2 regions of the Planococcus sp. PAMC 21323 genome follow, and region 2 is predicted to be linked to the other one. Evidence: a T-box and tRNA genes for the amino acid it is inferred to sense, from the RefSeq annotation. Region 2 holds a T-box; the other holds one or more tRNA genes.
The links. The T-box of region 2 lies ahead of PLANO_RS06160 (valine--tRNA ligase). A T-box ahead of a tRNA ligase gene usually reads a tRNA of that ligase, here a tRNA-Val.
Positions count from the first base shown of each region.

Region 1: it encodes a tRNA-Val, which carries the amino acid that the T-box ahead of PLANO_RS06160 (valine--tRNA ligase) is inferred to sense. The anticodon was not compared.

Region 1 covers NZ_CP009129.1:2,095,950-2,102,571, forward strand. The annotation lists gene PLANO_RS10585 (Gfo/Idh/MocA family protein) at 1-740, opposite strand, end outside; gene PLANO_RS16100 (hypothetical protein) at 856-999, shown strand; gene PLANO_RS10590 (thermonuclease family protein) at 1,147-1,878, shown strand; tRNA gene PLANO_RS10595 (tRNA-Val) at 1,961-2,032, shown strand; gene PLANO_RS10600 (YolD-like family protein) at 2,115-2,477, opposite strand; gene PLANO_RS10605 (Y-family DNA polymerase) at 2,492-3,751, opposite strand; gene PLANO_RS10610 (TRAP transporter permease) at 4,129-6,162, opposite strand; gene PLANO_RS10615 (DUF1850 domain-containing protein) at 6,152-6,622, opposite strand, start outside.
Region 2 covers NZ_CP009129.1:1,212,010-1,218,631, reverse strand. The annotation lists gene PLANO_RS06165 (ATP-grasp domain-containing protein) at 1-578, shown strand, start outside; gene PLANO_RS06160 (valine--tRNA ligase) at 795-3,428, opposite strand; T-box leader at 3,479-3,701, opposite strand; gene hemL (glutamate-1-semialdehyde 2,1-aminomutase) at 4,608-5,894, opposite strand; gene hemB (porphobilinogen synthase) at 5,891-6,622, opposite strand, start outside.

The DNA of each region.
Region 1 (6,622 bases), 880 kb from region 2:
CCTTGTTCTCCATACACTTTAAACTGCAATAACTCTTTTTGACCAATGTCGCTAATCCCAGTCAAAAGGAACGGGATTTGTTCTTCCGTAACTCCATGAGCAATTATTGCCGTTTCACATTTATCCGTCTGTTTTGGATAAGTAATATGATGCGATGTAAATGATAGTTCCCCGAACAATCGATTCATTAATTGAAAATAGTGTGGGAAAACTTCACGAACAAATCCCCCTTGACTTCTTGAGCCTATCCATGGGTTTTGCTGCCAAAGTCTTGGCCAGTCTGGGAAAAAAGTTTGAAGTTCAATGCGGACAATTTTTCCAATATGTCCATTTTTGATTCGTTTGGACATTTCGCGAATAACCGGTTTATACATTAAAGGAAAGTGCATAGCCGTTTGTACTCGATTATTTTGCACAGACTCTACCATTGATTCGCCGCCTTCTACATTATGGGCTAACGGTTTCTCGCATAATATATTAATTCCTGCACTCGCTGCAAGCGCAGCAATTTCTGCATGGAAAGCGGGCGGGGTCGCAATATAAACCCAGTTAATATTTGAATGAAGTACATCTTCAATCGACTTTGCCATTGGGATGCCATAAGTCTGACTAATTTCTGTAAGTCGTTCGGTTTGTTCATCGTAAACGGTTTTTATTTCTACGCGGCTCTCTTCTTGTTGCAGTTGTTTAATAATGCGTTCTCCTATAATTCCCGCTCCAATAATACCAATTGAAATCATTCATTTTCTCCCCTTTAAATCTTTTCGATTTTTTCATAATGTTTGTTTATTAGTGTAACCTTTAGGGGTATAGCATAGTCAAACAATACCATTACAAGTTCGAGGAGGAACTTTTATGAATGAGCAGATCCATTGGTGGGAACCTATTTTTACAGGTGAATTAGAAGTTGGTGTCAATAAGGAAAAGCTCGAAAGCGTAACCGAAGAATCTCTTTTGTATTACACTGAAACTCAAGTGTCTTTAGAGTCTACACGTTAATTGATGCAGTTAATCCATATTCATCACACACTTACATAGCGACGTCTTTTCAATTAATGATTGAAAAGACGTTTTATTATGCAATAAAGCGCGATTGCCAGGTCAGATGATTATTCGTATAATGTAAGAACGAAAGCAGGGATTGCAATGAAATTAAAAATTATATTATTAGCTTTATTTTTTCTATCGGGCTGTGGAATGGTCGACTCCATCGACACACCTAACACAACAGATCAAATAGATGTCGAAGTGACGCAAGTCATTGACGGTGATACCATTAAAATTATGTATGAAGGGAACGAAGTAACCGTTCGCTATCTTCTAATGGATACACCGGAAACCAACCACCCAAGCTTAGGCGAACAACCGCTTGGCAAAGAAGCTACTGCAGAAAACAAACGAATCATTGAATCTGGTGATGTTTCTATTGAATTCGATGTCGGCGATCGCTTTGACGATTATGACCGATTGCTCGCTTATATTTATGTCGACGGTGAAAGTGTTCAAGAACAAATGATTAGCGCAGGCTTAGCCAGAGTTGCTTATGTATTCCCACCCAACACGCGTTACCTTGATCAATTTGAACAAGCAGAACAAATCGCTAAAGAAAACGATTTGGGCATTTGGCAATATGAAAATTATTCAACCGACCGTGGCTTTAATGCAGACGCATACGGACAAGAACCCGTTACTAATACGAATCCTTCTACTTCGGGACAACAAACAGGCGATTGCGATATTAAAGGCAATATCAACCGCAACGGCAATAAAATCTATCATTTGCCTAGTGATTCTTCCTACGAACAAACCAACCCTGAAGAATGGTTTTGCTCTGAACAAGATGCACAGGACGCGGGCTTTAGAGGCGTTGGACAGTAGACTGGCCTGCCTTTCTCTCTATTTTATATCGTATTGACTTTTTCTGTGGACGAGCTATAATTAAATTTGTCCTGGAAATTAAGGTCTGTTAGCTCAGCGGGAGAGCACTTCGTTGACATCGAAGGGGTCGCTGGTTCGATCCCAGTACAGACCATTGATTAATGCATTGTACTTTATTTGTTTTACGCAAAACTCCTCATTCTGCAAATTGCAGAATGAGGAGTTTTTTTATGAATCTAATCAATGATCACAATCGAAACCACTCGATCTATCGACAATCTATGTGTTGTTCCACCTTCTCTACATACAATTATGCGACTTCTTGCATCGATGCCTTCAATCGTCCCTCTATGCTCATATATTACTCCCGCTTTCCAACTTTGCATCACTACTTCACATTGACGCTTTAATGCAATGTCTAGTTCTTCTTGTAGTAGCTGCAGATCATCTTCTGTCAATTCAGGCTTTGCCACTAGTTCGTCTTTTGCATACCATTCTCGAATCATTTCAACATGCTCTGGCAACATTAATGCTGTCCATTTAATACGTCCACGATCTTTAACATCTCCTACAACCTTTAAATACTTATTGCGCTTCATTGGACTCATCTCCCTTATTCTTTATTGTGTCCGCCGATTAATTTGGTTCTTGCAATGGCAGTGCCTGCTTGTGTAGCAGAAATGCCCCGGTAGATTGCTGAATAGCCATATCGTTTTCGTATAGTGTCCATCGCTTCTCCAAGCTGTCTGTTTTCAAATTTCTTTTCATCAAAAAGACTCAACTGCATCGATGACTCTTCTTCCAAGTTGCTGATAGCCAGTGAAATCTGCCGCACCGGTTTGTTTTGAAAATGCTCGCGAAATAGACTTTGGCAGACACGGTACATCTCCATCGTGTCATTTGTTGCTTCGTCAATAGAGCGCGAACGGGAAAATCCTCCTCCAAAAGCTGTCTTGCTATAGGCAACACCCAAGTGGATGGTACGTCCTGCACGCCGAGCTTGACGCGTGCGCATTGCAACGTCTTCACACATTTCCAAGATAATCGTCATGATGTCTTGTTCTTCTATGTAATCCCGGTATAAAATTTGTCCTTTTCCATAACTAATTTGCCCTTCGACTAGGGGTGATCCCATATCCGAAAGATCGATGCCATTAGCATGTTGGTAAAGTTGATTGCCCATAATTCCAAATTGTGTTTCCAAAACAGTAACGTCGGCACACGCCAAATCGCCAACAGAAAAAATTCCCATGCTGTTTAAGGTTTTTTCTGTTCGAGATCCAATCCCCCACATTCGACTTAACGGCTGCACAGGCCATAACTTCTTCGGTACATCACTATAGCTCCAAAAAGCAAATCCTGTTTCTTTTCCTTCTAAATCTAATGACAATTTCGCTAGCAACATATTCGGACCTCCCCCTACTGAAGACGGCAGTTTAAAAGAGTCTAATAATTCTTGCTGAATGCGACGCATAGTAGATTCCGGTGGTCCCCACAGCTTTTCCGTACCTGTCAGTTCAATAAAACTTTCATCCACACTGTAAATATGAATCGATTCTTTGGGTACATAGCTTGCTAATAATTCGGTAATGTTCATAGATTTTTGTAAGTACAATTTCATTTTTGGCTCTACTAATAAAATATCTTGATGATCTGGAATTTCAAAAAGCCGAGTACCTGTCTTGACGCCAAAACGCTTTTTCATCATTGGCGATGCAGCCAGCACGACACTCCCTTTTCGTTCCTGATTCCCGACAACTGCAAGACAAACTTCTAGAGGGTTTAGTCCAAGCTCAACCGCCGAAACACTCGCGTAAAAGCCGCACATATCGATGCAGAAGATAGAAGCTTCCGGTAGTTCCTGCTTCCTCATCATACTCACCTCTCAAAAGGGAACGTTTGTTCTTATTTTATACCACGATTTGCCCATCGGCAATCCTTTTTGAAAAATAAAAAGTCTAAATCGAATAAATGAGCAAATTTTTCTTCATTCGCCAAAATTTCTAACAACTTTACATTTCCTGATGAACAAGATATGATGAATCTAGTAACAAGTTCGACATCCATCGTTCTTATGAGATTTCAACAATCAGTAGGAATTATTGGGTGCCAAACCCACTGCAAGCTTTAGGAACAAAGTTTGCTTTGAAAAAAGTCATCGCCTTCGGGTGATGACTTTTTTCATTTTACGTAAAAATTACAGAACGCAAAAAACCGGTCAGGCATTAGCCCGACCGGTTTTCTTTTTATTTATGCTTGTGCTGTTTTACTCGGTTTTTTATCACGTGCCATCCATTGGATACCAAACAAAATAACAAATAATATAGCCCCAATAATATCTGTCATGCCTTCTGGATAAATTAATGCAAGTCCAGTTGCAAATGTAATAATACGCTCGAACCAGTTAAGCTTACGATACCAATAACCGATCAACCCGGCACCAATTGCAACCATACCGGATAATGCGGTAATCAATACCCAAATTAATTCTGGCCAAGTTGTATCAATCATTAATAACGATGGAGATAAAACAAACATATACGGAATGATAAAGGCTGCTGCGGCTAATTTAGCGGCAGTAAAACCGGTCCGTATCGGCTCGCCGCCTGAAATACCTGATGCGGCAAATGCTGCAAGTGCAACAGGAGGTGTAATATCAGCAATAATCCCAAAGTAGAATACAAAGAGATGGGCTGATAATGCAACCACTAGTGGCACCGCTGCTCCAACTGGCTCATCTAACATCAACAGCGTAATAATAGCAGGTGCTGCGATTGTAGACGTAATAACGTAGTTGGCTGTTGTTGGCGATCCCATTCCTAGAACGATCGCTGCTAACATTGTGAAGAATAAAGTTAACAGGACATTGCCGCCTGATGCGGAAACCAATCCATTTGCCAAACTTAAACCAAGTCCAGTCTTTACGACGACCCCAACAATAATACCAGCTGCTGCGGTTGCTGCTGCCACAGCTAACGCCGTCCTTGCACCATCAACTAAAGCTAGAATCATATCTTTAAAACCAAGGCGCGTTTCTTTGTTAAAAGCACTAACAAAAATCGTTAATAATATTCCGTAAAGTGCCGCTTGCATTGTTGGCACACCAATCAATAAAAAGACGATGATGGCAAGAATTGGCGTCAATAAGTAGATTTTTTTCAATACTTCTTTACGATCCGGCATTTCTTCTGGCGAAAGCCCTTTCAAGCCAATGCGCTTGGCTTCAAAATGGGTCATAATCCAAACACCTGTAAAATACAACAGTGCTGGTATGGTTGCCGCTTTGGCAATTTCCCAATAAGTTACGCCTCCGATAAATTCTACCATCAAAAAGGCTGCTGCTCCCATGATTGGTGGCATTAATTGTCCACCTGTTGAGGCTGCTGCTTCTACCCCTCCGGCAAACTCTTTTTTATAACCTAACTTTTTCATCATCGGAATTGTATAAGAACCCGATGTAACAACGTTAGCAACCGAACTACCAGAGATTGTCCCTTGCAGCGCACTTGAGAAAATCGCTACTTTTGCAGGGCCCCCAACTAGGTTTCCGGCTAACGATACGGCCAAGTCATTGAAATACTGTCCAACTCCTGTTTTGACCAAAAACGATCCAAATAACAAGAAGGTGAATATGAAGGTAGCCGATACGCCGATTGGTGTTCCGAGTACTCCGTCTGTTGTATAGAACATCAATTGAACAAGTGATTCCAGATCCTGTCCTCTATGGCGCAAGAACCCTGGGAAATAAGGTCCAAAAAAAGCATACGTCAAAAACAAACTGGCAATAACCGTAATCGGCATACCAACTGCTCGCCTTGTCGCTTCTAACGTTAAAACAACCGCTAAAATACCGACGATCAAATCTAGTTCAGTAACACGTCCAAGACGGAAGACTAAATCATCGTACATAATCGGCCAATAAGCAGCTACACCAATCGATAATAGCGCCAATATATAATCATACCAAGCAACTTTATGGCGAGCTCCTTTACGTTTGCGAGCTGGGAATAATAGAAAGATTAAGGATAAGGCAAATCCTAAGTGAATCGATCGCTGAATATAAGCGGTATACTGTCCAAAGATTGCAGTATAGAGCTGGAATAAGGAAAAAGCTAATAATCCAAAAAAGACCACATGTTTTATTATTCCGCTTAAATCCCGTGTATTGGATTCAGGATCGTATTTCTGTAAAATTTCTTTTTGTTTTTCTTCTGAGATGTAAGACTCGTCCTCTGGCGGAAGCTTTTGCTGCGTGTGCTCTTCTGGAGGCAACTTATCGCTCATCAATTTTCACTCCTTTTCTTAATTGAAACAGGGATACATTTTCTACGCGAAACGTATAAGACTTCCCTCTTTCAAGCGTCTTTTTTAAATCTATCCGGTGTCCTTTAGTTTTGAATGATAAGTTCGCATCTACATCCCCAACAAATAAACGGAACTCCGGAATTTTTCTGGTCATATTTTTAATAAAGTATTTACCATCCTTTTCGACAAAGGTCTCGCCTTCTCCTGCATTTGAAGGCATACCGATATTAAAATCTTCATACTCAAGCTCTGTCATCATCAACTGTTCGTTTCCTACTATTTTGTAGCTTTCAATAACTTCTGATAAGTGAATCGAATGGGTATATATTAACTGGAAAAACTGACTTTCCACCGGAACATATGCCGCAATGTCTTCAGTCTCATTATCGATAAACACATAATATTTTTTGGAAGGGGTGAATGCGATTAAGGAGCTGAT
Region 2 (6,622 bases):
GCGCAGAAGTAAATCGCATTGCCAATGACAAATGGAGAAGTTTCGAATTGTTTATGATGCTCGGTGTACCTACCATTCCAAGTTACCGGAACGCGCCCGAATATCCTTGTATCGCAAAAACTGCTAGCGGTCACGGTGGTTCAGAAGTATGGCTGCTCGAGTCGTCTGAAGATATACCAACCACGACCTCTCCCCTACTATTTCAACCTGTTGTTGCTCACCAAGCGGATATCCGAGTTTATGTGATCGACTTAGAAATTGTAGGGGCTGTGAAGCGAATTTCTAATGACTCGTTTAAAGCCAATTATTCTCTAGGCGCAACAGTTGAAAAATATATCTTAACAGCAGCTCAGGAAACAGATGTATTACGCATTGCACGTGCGCTAAAAAGCGATTATATCGGAATCGACTTTTTACTACTAGAAAACGGTCAGCATCTTTTCAATGAAATCGAAGATCCTGTTGGTGCCCGTTCGTTTTACAAAACACATGTTGAAAACATCGCAGAACTATTTTTCGAACACATCCAAGAAATAGAGAAAAATGCGCCTTTTCAGCGAGAAGACCGACTGAAGTAACCATATGTCTATGTGTTTTATGTGATTTTATCACTTTGTAGTTTACTTAAATATGAAGCAAACTAGCGGAGACTCCCGCGGGATAGCGAAGTACCGAAATCCACTCGGGCATCTAGCCCGAGTTAGTTCGGTGCAAGCCCGCAAGAAAGCGCAGCTAGTTTGCGGAATAACAAGACTAAAACCGCTCTCCCATAATGGGAAAGCGGTTTTATCGTTTTACAAATTCTTTAATTCTTCAATGCGTTTTTCAACTGTTGCATGTTTTTCCATGTAATCAGCTTGTTTCGCACGTTCTTCAGCTACTACGGCTTCAGGTGCTTTCGAAACAAACCGTTCGTTCGACAATTTGCCAGTAACGAGTTTTACTTCTTTTGCCCACTTTTCGAGTTCTTTGTTCAAACGTGCAAGTTCTGCATCAATGTCGATCAAGCCTTCAAGTGGCATGAACAATTCAGCACCTGATACAACTGCTGACATCGATTTTTCAGGAGCTACGATGTTTTCACCGATTGTTAATGTTTCTGGATTACAGAAACGCTCGATGTAAGCAGCGTTCGCTTCTAATACCGCATGTGTATTGGCATCTTTTGCAGAAATTGTTAACGGCACTTTTTTGCTCATTGGTGATTGCACTTCTGCGCGGATCGTACGTACAGAGCGAATCACGTCCATCAATAGCTTCATGCTAGAAGACTGGCTTTGGTTAGTTAACGAGTCGTCTACTGTCGGCCACGCCGCAATCGTTATTGATTCGCCTTCGTGTGGTAAGTTCTGCCAAATTTCTTCTGTGATAAATGGCATGAACGGGTGCAACAAACGCATTGTGTTATCGAGTACATAAGCTAGTACCGAACGCGTCATTTTCTTCGCTTCTTCATCTTCGCCGTATAATGGCAATTTCGACATTTCGATATACCAGTCACAGAAATCATCCCATATAAAGTTGTAAAGCGAACGTCCCACTTCACCAAATTCATAGCGTTCTGCAAGTTCAGTCACTTGTTCAATGGTTTCATTCAAACGAGTTAAGATCCATGAATCAGCAACTGATTTTTTGCCGGATAAGTCGATTTGGTCGTATGTCATGCCTTCCATGTTCATCAATGCAAAACGAGACGCATTCCAGATTTTATTGGCAAAGTTCCAAACAGATTCTACTTTATCGTTTGAATAACGAAGGTCTTGTCCTGGAGACGATGCTGTTGCTAGGAAATAGCGCAGTGAATCCGCACCGTACTCAGAAATAACGTCCATTGGATCAACACCATTACCGAGTGATTTCGACATTTTACGTCCTTCAGCATCGCGAACCAGTCCGTGAATTAATACATCTTTAAACGGTTTTTCACCGGTAAATTCTAAAGCTTGGAAAATCATACGTGAAACCCAGAAGTTGATGATGTCATAACCTGTAACTAATGCGTCAGTTGGGTAGTAACGGCTAAGGTCGTCGTTTTCTTCTGGCCAACCAAGTGTTGAGAACGGCCATAGGGCAGATGAGAACCACGTATCTAGTACGTCTTCATCTTGTGTCCAGTTTTCAGCATCAGTTGGTGCTTCGTGACCTACGTAAATTTCGCCTGTTTCGTTATGATACCATGCTGGAATTTGATGCCCCCACCATAATTGACGAGAAATACACCAGTCGCGAATGTTTTCCATCCAGTGTAAATACGTTTTTTCAAAACGATCTGGCACAAAATTAACACCTTCACCATTTTTTTGTGCTTCTACAGATGCAGCAGCTAAAGGTTGCATATCAACAAACCATTGTGTTGACAGGTAAGGCTCCACTACAGCACCGCTTCGCTCAGAGTGACCTACTGAGTGAATATGCTCTTCGATTTCAAACAACACGCCCATGTCTTGCAAGTCTTTCACGATTTGCTTACGGCATTCAAAACGGTCTAAACCTTCGTATTTGCCAGCGTTTTCGTTCATAGAACCATCTTCATGCATCACAAGAACACGTTCTAAATTGTGACGGTTTCCGATTTCAAAGTCATTCGGATCATGCGCTGGTGTGATTTTAACAGCTCCACTTCCAAATTCACGATCTACATAATCGTCTGCAACAATTTCAATTTCGCGTCCAACGATTGGCAAAATTACTTTTTTACCGATTAAGTGTTTGTAGCGCTCGTCTTTCGGATGAACCGCAACAGCCGTGTCTCCAAGCATCGTTTCAGGACGTGTTGTGGCAATTTCAATATGGCCACTACCATCAGCAAGTGGATAACGCATATGATAAAATGCACCTTTTACATCTTTATGAATCACTTCAATATCGGAAATTGCTGTTTGCGTATTCGGGTCCCAGTTGATGATGTATTTACCACGGTAAATCAGTTTTTTCTCGTATAATTTTACAAATACTTCACGCACTGCTTTTGATAACCCATCATCTAATGTAAAACGCTCACGAGAATAATCAAGTCCTAAACCTAATTTTGCCCATTGCTCACGAATATGTCCTGCGTATTGATCTTTCCACTTCCATGATTCTTCAAGAAACGCTTCGCGTCCTAAATCATAACGTGAACGGCCTTCTTCTTTTAGTTTGCCTTCTACTTTTGCTTGTGTCGCAATACCCGCATGGTCCATTCCTGGTAGCCATAATGCGTCAAAGCCTTGCATGCGTTTCATGCGTGTCATGATGTCTTGTAATGTTGTGTCCCACGCGTGGCCTAAGTGCAGCTTGCCTGTAACGTTTGGTGGAGGAATCACAATGGTATACGGCGTTTTACCGCTTTCTGGTTTAGCTTCAAAGAATTTTTGGTCGACCCACCAATCGTAACGGCCTTTTTCAATCGATTGCGGATCGTACTTTGTGGACATTTGTTCAGTCATGGGAATTCCTCCTTTAATTTCTGGTTGAACGCAAAAAACTCCTGTCGTCTGTAAAGGACGAAGGAGTTTTTCGCGGTACCACCTTTATACACAGGTCTAGTTACAGACCTGGCTCTCAAGTTTCATAACGGATGTTCAGTCCGGTTCCCGCTACTCTTTTCACGGCAACTGCTCCGAGGTGACATTCAACTGGACGCTCATAAAGACCTTTCACCAAATGGTCTTCTCTCTGAAATGTAACGTACAACCTACTATCCTCATCAACGCATAAATATCTAATTACTCTTATTGTACTCAATAGGAGGTTTTAGCGTCAAGCTATTTTAATGTCGTCCGGATAGGTTCGTTTACTTTCAATAATTGTTTCGTGAATAGACAGCATGTAAGTTGTTTCTAGTAGATAGCTTTTGTTGCTTTTTCTTGTCGCTTCGATCGCTTTGGGCCTGGCTCCCGCGATAAGCCCGGAAGTGCACCGGTCTTTTCGCTTCGCCTAGCCCGTTGACGCGCCGAAGCTTTGTGAATGGACATCTTAAGTTGAGTATATTAAATCGCTTTTATCGCTTTCTTTTTCGCTTCGATCGCTTTGGGCATGGCTCTCGCGATAAGCCTGGAAGTGCACCAGTCTTCTCGCTTCGCCTAGCCCTTGTCGCTCCTTGCTTGGTGAATGATCACCTTTTGTTGGGTGTGTTAGGTAGTTTTCATCGCTCTCTCTTGTCGCTTCGATCGCTTTGGGCATGGCTCCCGCGATAAGCCCGGAAGTGCACCGGTCTTTTCGCTTCGCCTAGCCCGTTGACGCGCCGAAGCTTTGTAAGTGCACATCATCTAAATTGAGTTTGCTTTTTTATCATTCTTTTTGAGTAGTATTTCATTAGAGAAAACACTCTTTTTATTTAACAGGTCAACTTTCTATTCAAGTCATATGCTTAGTTGTTTGGAGTGCAGATGCTCGACTCTTGCGGAAATAACACGAGCCGAAGACCTTGGAGCGAACGCAGTGAGTGAAGCGGCTAAGGTCGTGTCCGCGGAAAGCGAGCATCAGAACGCAAAACAACGATTTCCTGCAACCGGAAATTTTTGACAGTTAGTTGTCCATCTATATAAATAAAATCACTACACATAAAAAAGAGCTATCCTCAAAAAGTCATTTTCATGACTCTTGGGATAGCTCTGTTAATTTTATTAACGCGCCAATTTAGCAAATACGGTATGGAACGCTTCTACAGTTTTCGCGATATGCTCTTCCGTATGGGCAGTCGATAGGAACATGCCTTCGAATTGGGATGGTGGCAAGTAAATGCCTTCTTCCGCCATTAAGCGGTAGTAGTTTGCGAACAGTTCCAGGTCTGATGTTTTAGCTGTTTCGAAATCTACAACGTCTTCGTTTGTGAAGAAGAAGCCAATCATTGAACCTGCACGGTTTACCGTGTGCGGGATGTTGTATTTTGTTGCAGCTTCGCGGAATCCTTTTTCTAGTTGATCGCCGCGTTTGATGAACGTGTCATAGCTTTCTTCTGATAAGCGGGAAAGTGTTTCGAATCCTGCACGCATCGCAAGTGGATTACCTGATAATGTACCTGCTTGGTAAATTGATCCACTCGGTGCTACTTGCTCCATAATTTCACGTCTACCACCGAATGCGCCGACTGGTAAGCCGCCACCGATTACTTTTCCAAGACAAGTCATATCTGGCGTTACGCCGTAATAGCCTTGTGCACAATTATAGCCCACACGGAATCCAGTCATAACTTCATCAAAAATTAGCACGGTGCCATTTTCATGAGTTAAGTTGCGTAGTTCCATTAAGAAACCTTCGCTTGGAGGAACAACACCCATATTACCTGCTACTGGTTCTACAATAACTGCCGCTAGTTGATCACCAAACTCTTGGAAAGCTAAACGAACGCTTTCAAGGTCATTGAACGGTACTGTAATGGTGTTTTGAGCGACTGATGCTGGAACACCAGGTGAATCTGGCAATCCTAGAGTTGCAACGCCTGAACCCGCTTTAATCAACAAACTATCACCGTGTCCATGGTAGCAGCCTTCGAATTTCAAGATTTTGTCTCGTCCTGTATAACCGCGTGCTACGCGCAATGCACTCATCGTTGCTTCTGTTCCAGAAGAAACCATGCGAATCATTTCAATCGATGGCACACGGTCCATAACTAATTTCGCCATTTTATTTTCTAGTTCTGTTGGTGCACCAAAAGATGTTCCAAGTGCCGCTGTTTCTTGAATGGCTTTTACTACATCTTCTTGTGCGTGACCTAAAATAAGTGGACCGTATGACAAAACATAGTCGATATACGTGTTGCCATCTACGTCTTTAATTGTTGCGCCACTTCCAGATTGCATAAAAATCGGATCCATATCGACTGATTTAAATGCGCGAACAGGGCTGTTAACCCCGCCTGGCATTAATGTTTTGGCTTCAGTAAATGCGGCTAATGATTTTTCGTATGTCATTCTTTTCCCTCCAACCAGCGTGCTGCGTCTTTTGCGTGATACGTCATGACAATATCTGCTCCTGCACGCTTCATGCTTAATAAAGTTTCTAAAACGATTTTCTTTTCATCAATCCAGCCATTTGCTGCAGCTGCTTTGACCATTGCGTATTCACCTGAAACGTTGTATGCAACAATTGGAATATCATAATTGTCGCGAACTTCACGAATAATATCCAAATAGGACAATGCCGGTTTCACAATCATGAAATCTGCACCTTCTTGAATATCAGATGCTGTTTCACGCAAAGCTTCCATGCGGTTTGCAGGATCCATTTGGTAGGTTTTGCGATCTCCAAATTGAGGTGTACTGTGAGCTGCTTCACGGAACGGTCCGTAATATGCAGATGAATATTTAACGCCGTAAGACATAATTGGCGTATTTTCAAATCCAGCTTGGTCTAATCCGTAACGAATCGCCGCGACAAAGCCGTCCATCATGTTTGAGGGTGCAATAATATCTGCTCCTGCTTTGGCTTGCGATACGGCAGTACGCGCCAATAAATCAAGTGACTCATCATTTAAGATGATGCCATCTTCAATTACGCCACAATGGCCGTGATCTGTATACTGACAAAGGCATGTATCGGCAATAACGACTAATTCAGGATGACGGTTTTTCGCAAAGCGAATTGCTTCTTGCGTAATGCCGTGATCATGATAAGCTTGCGAACCGACTGCGTCTTTTTC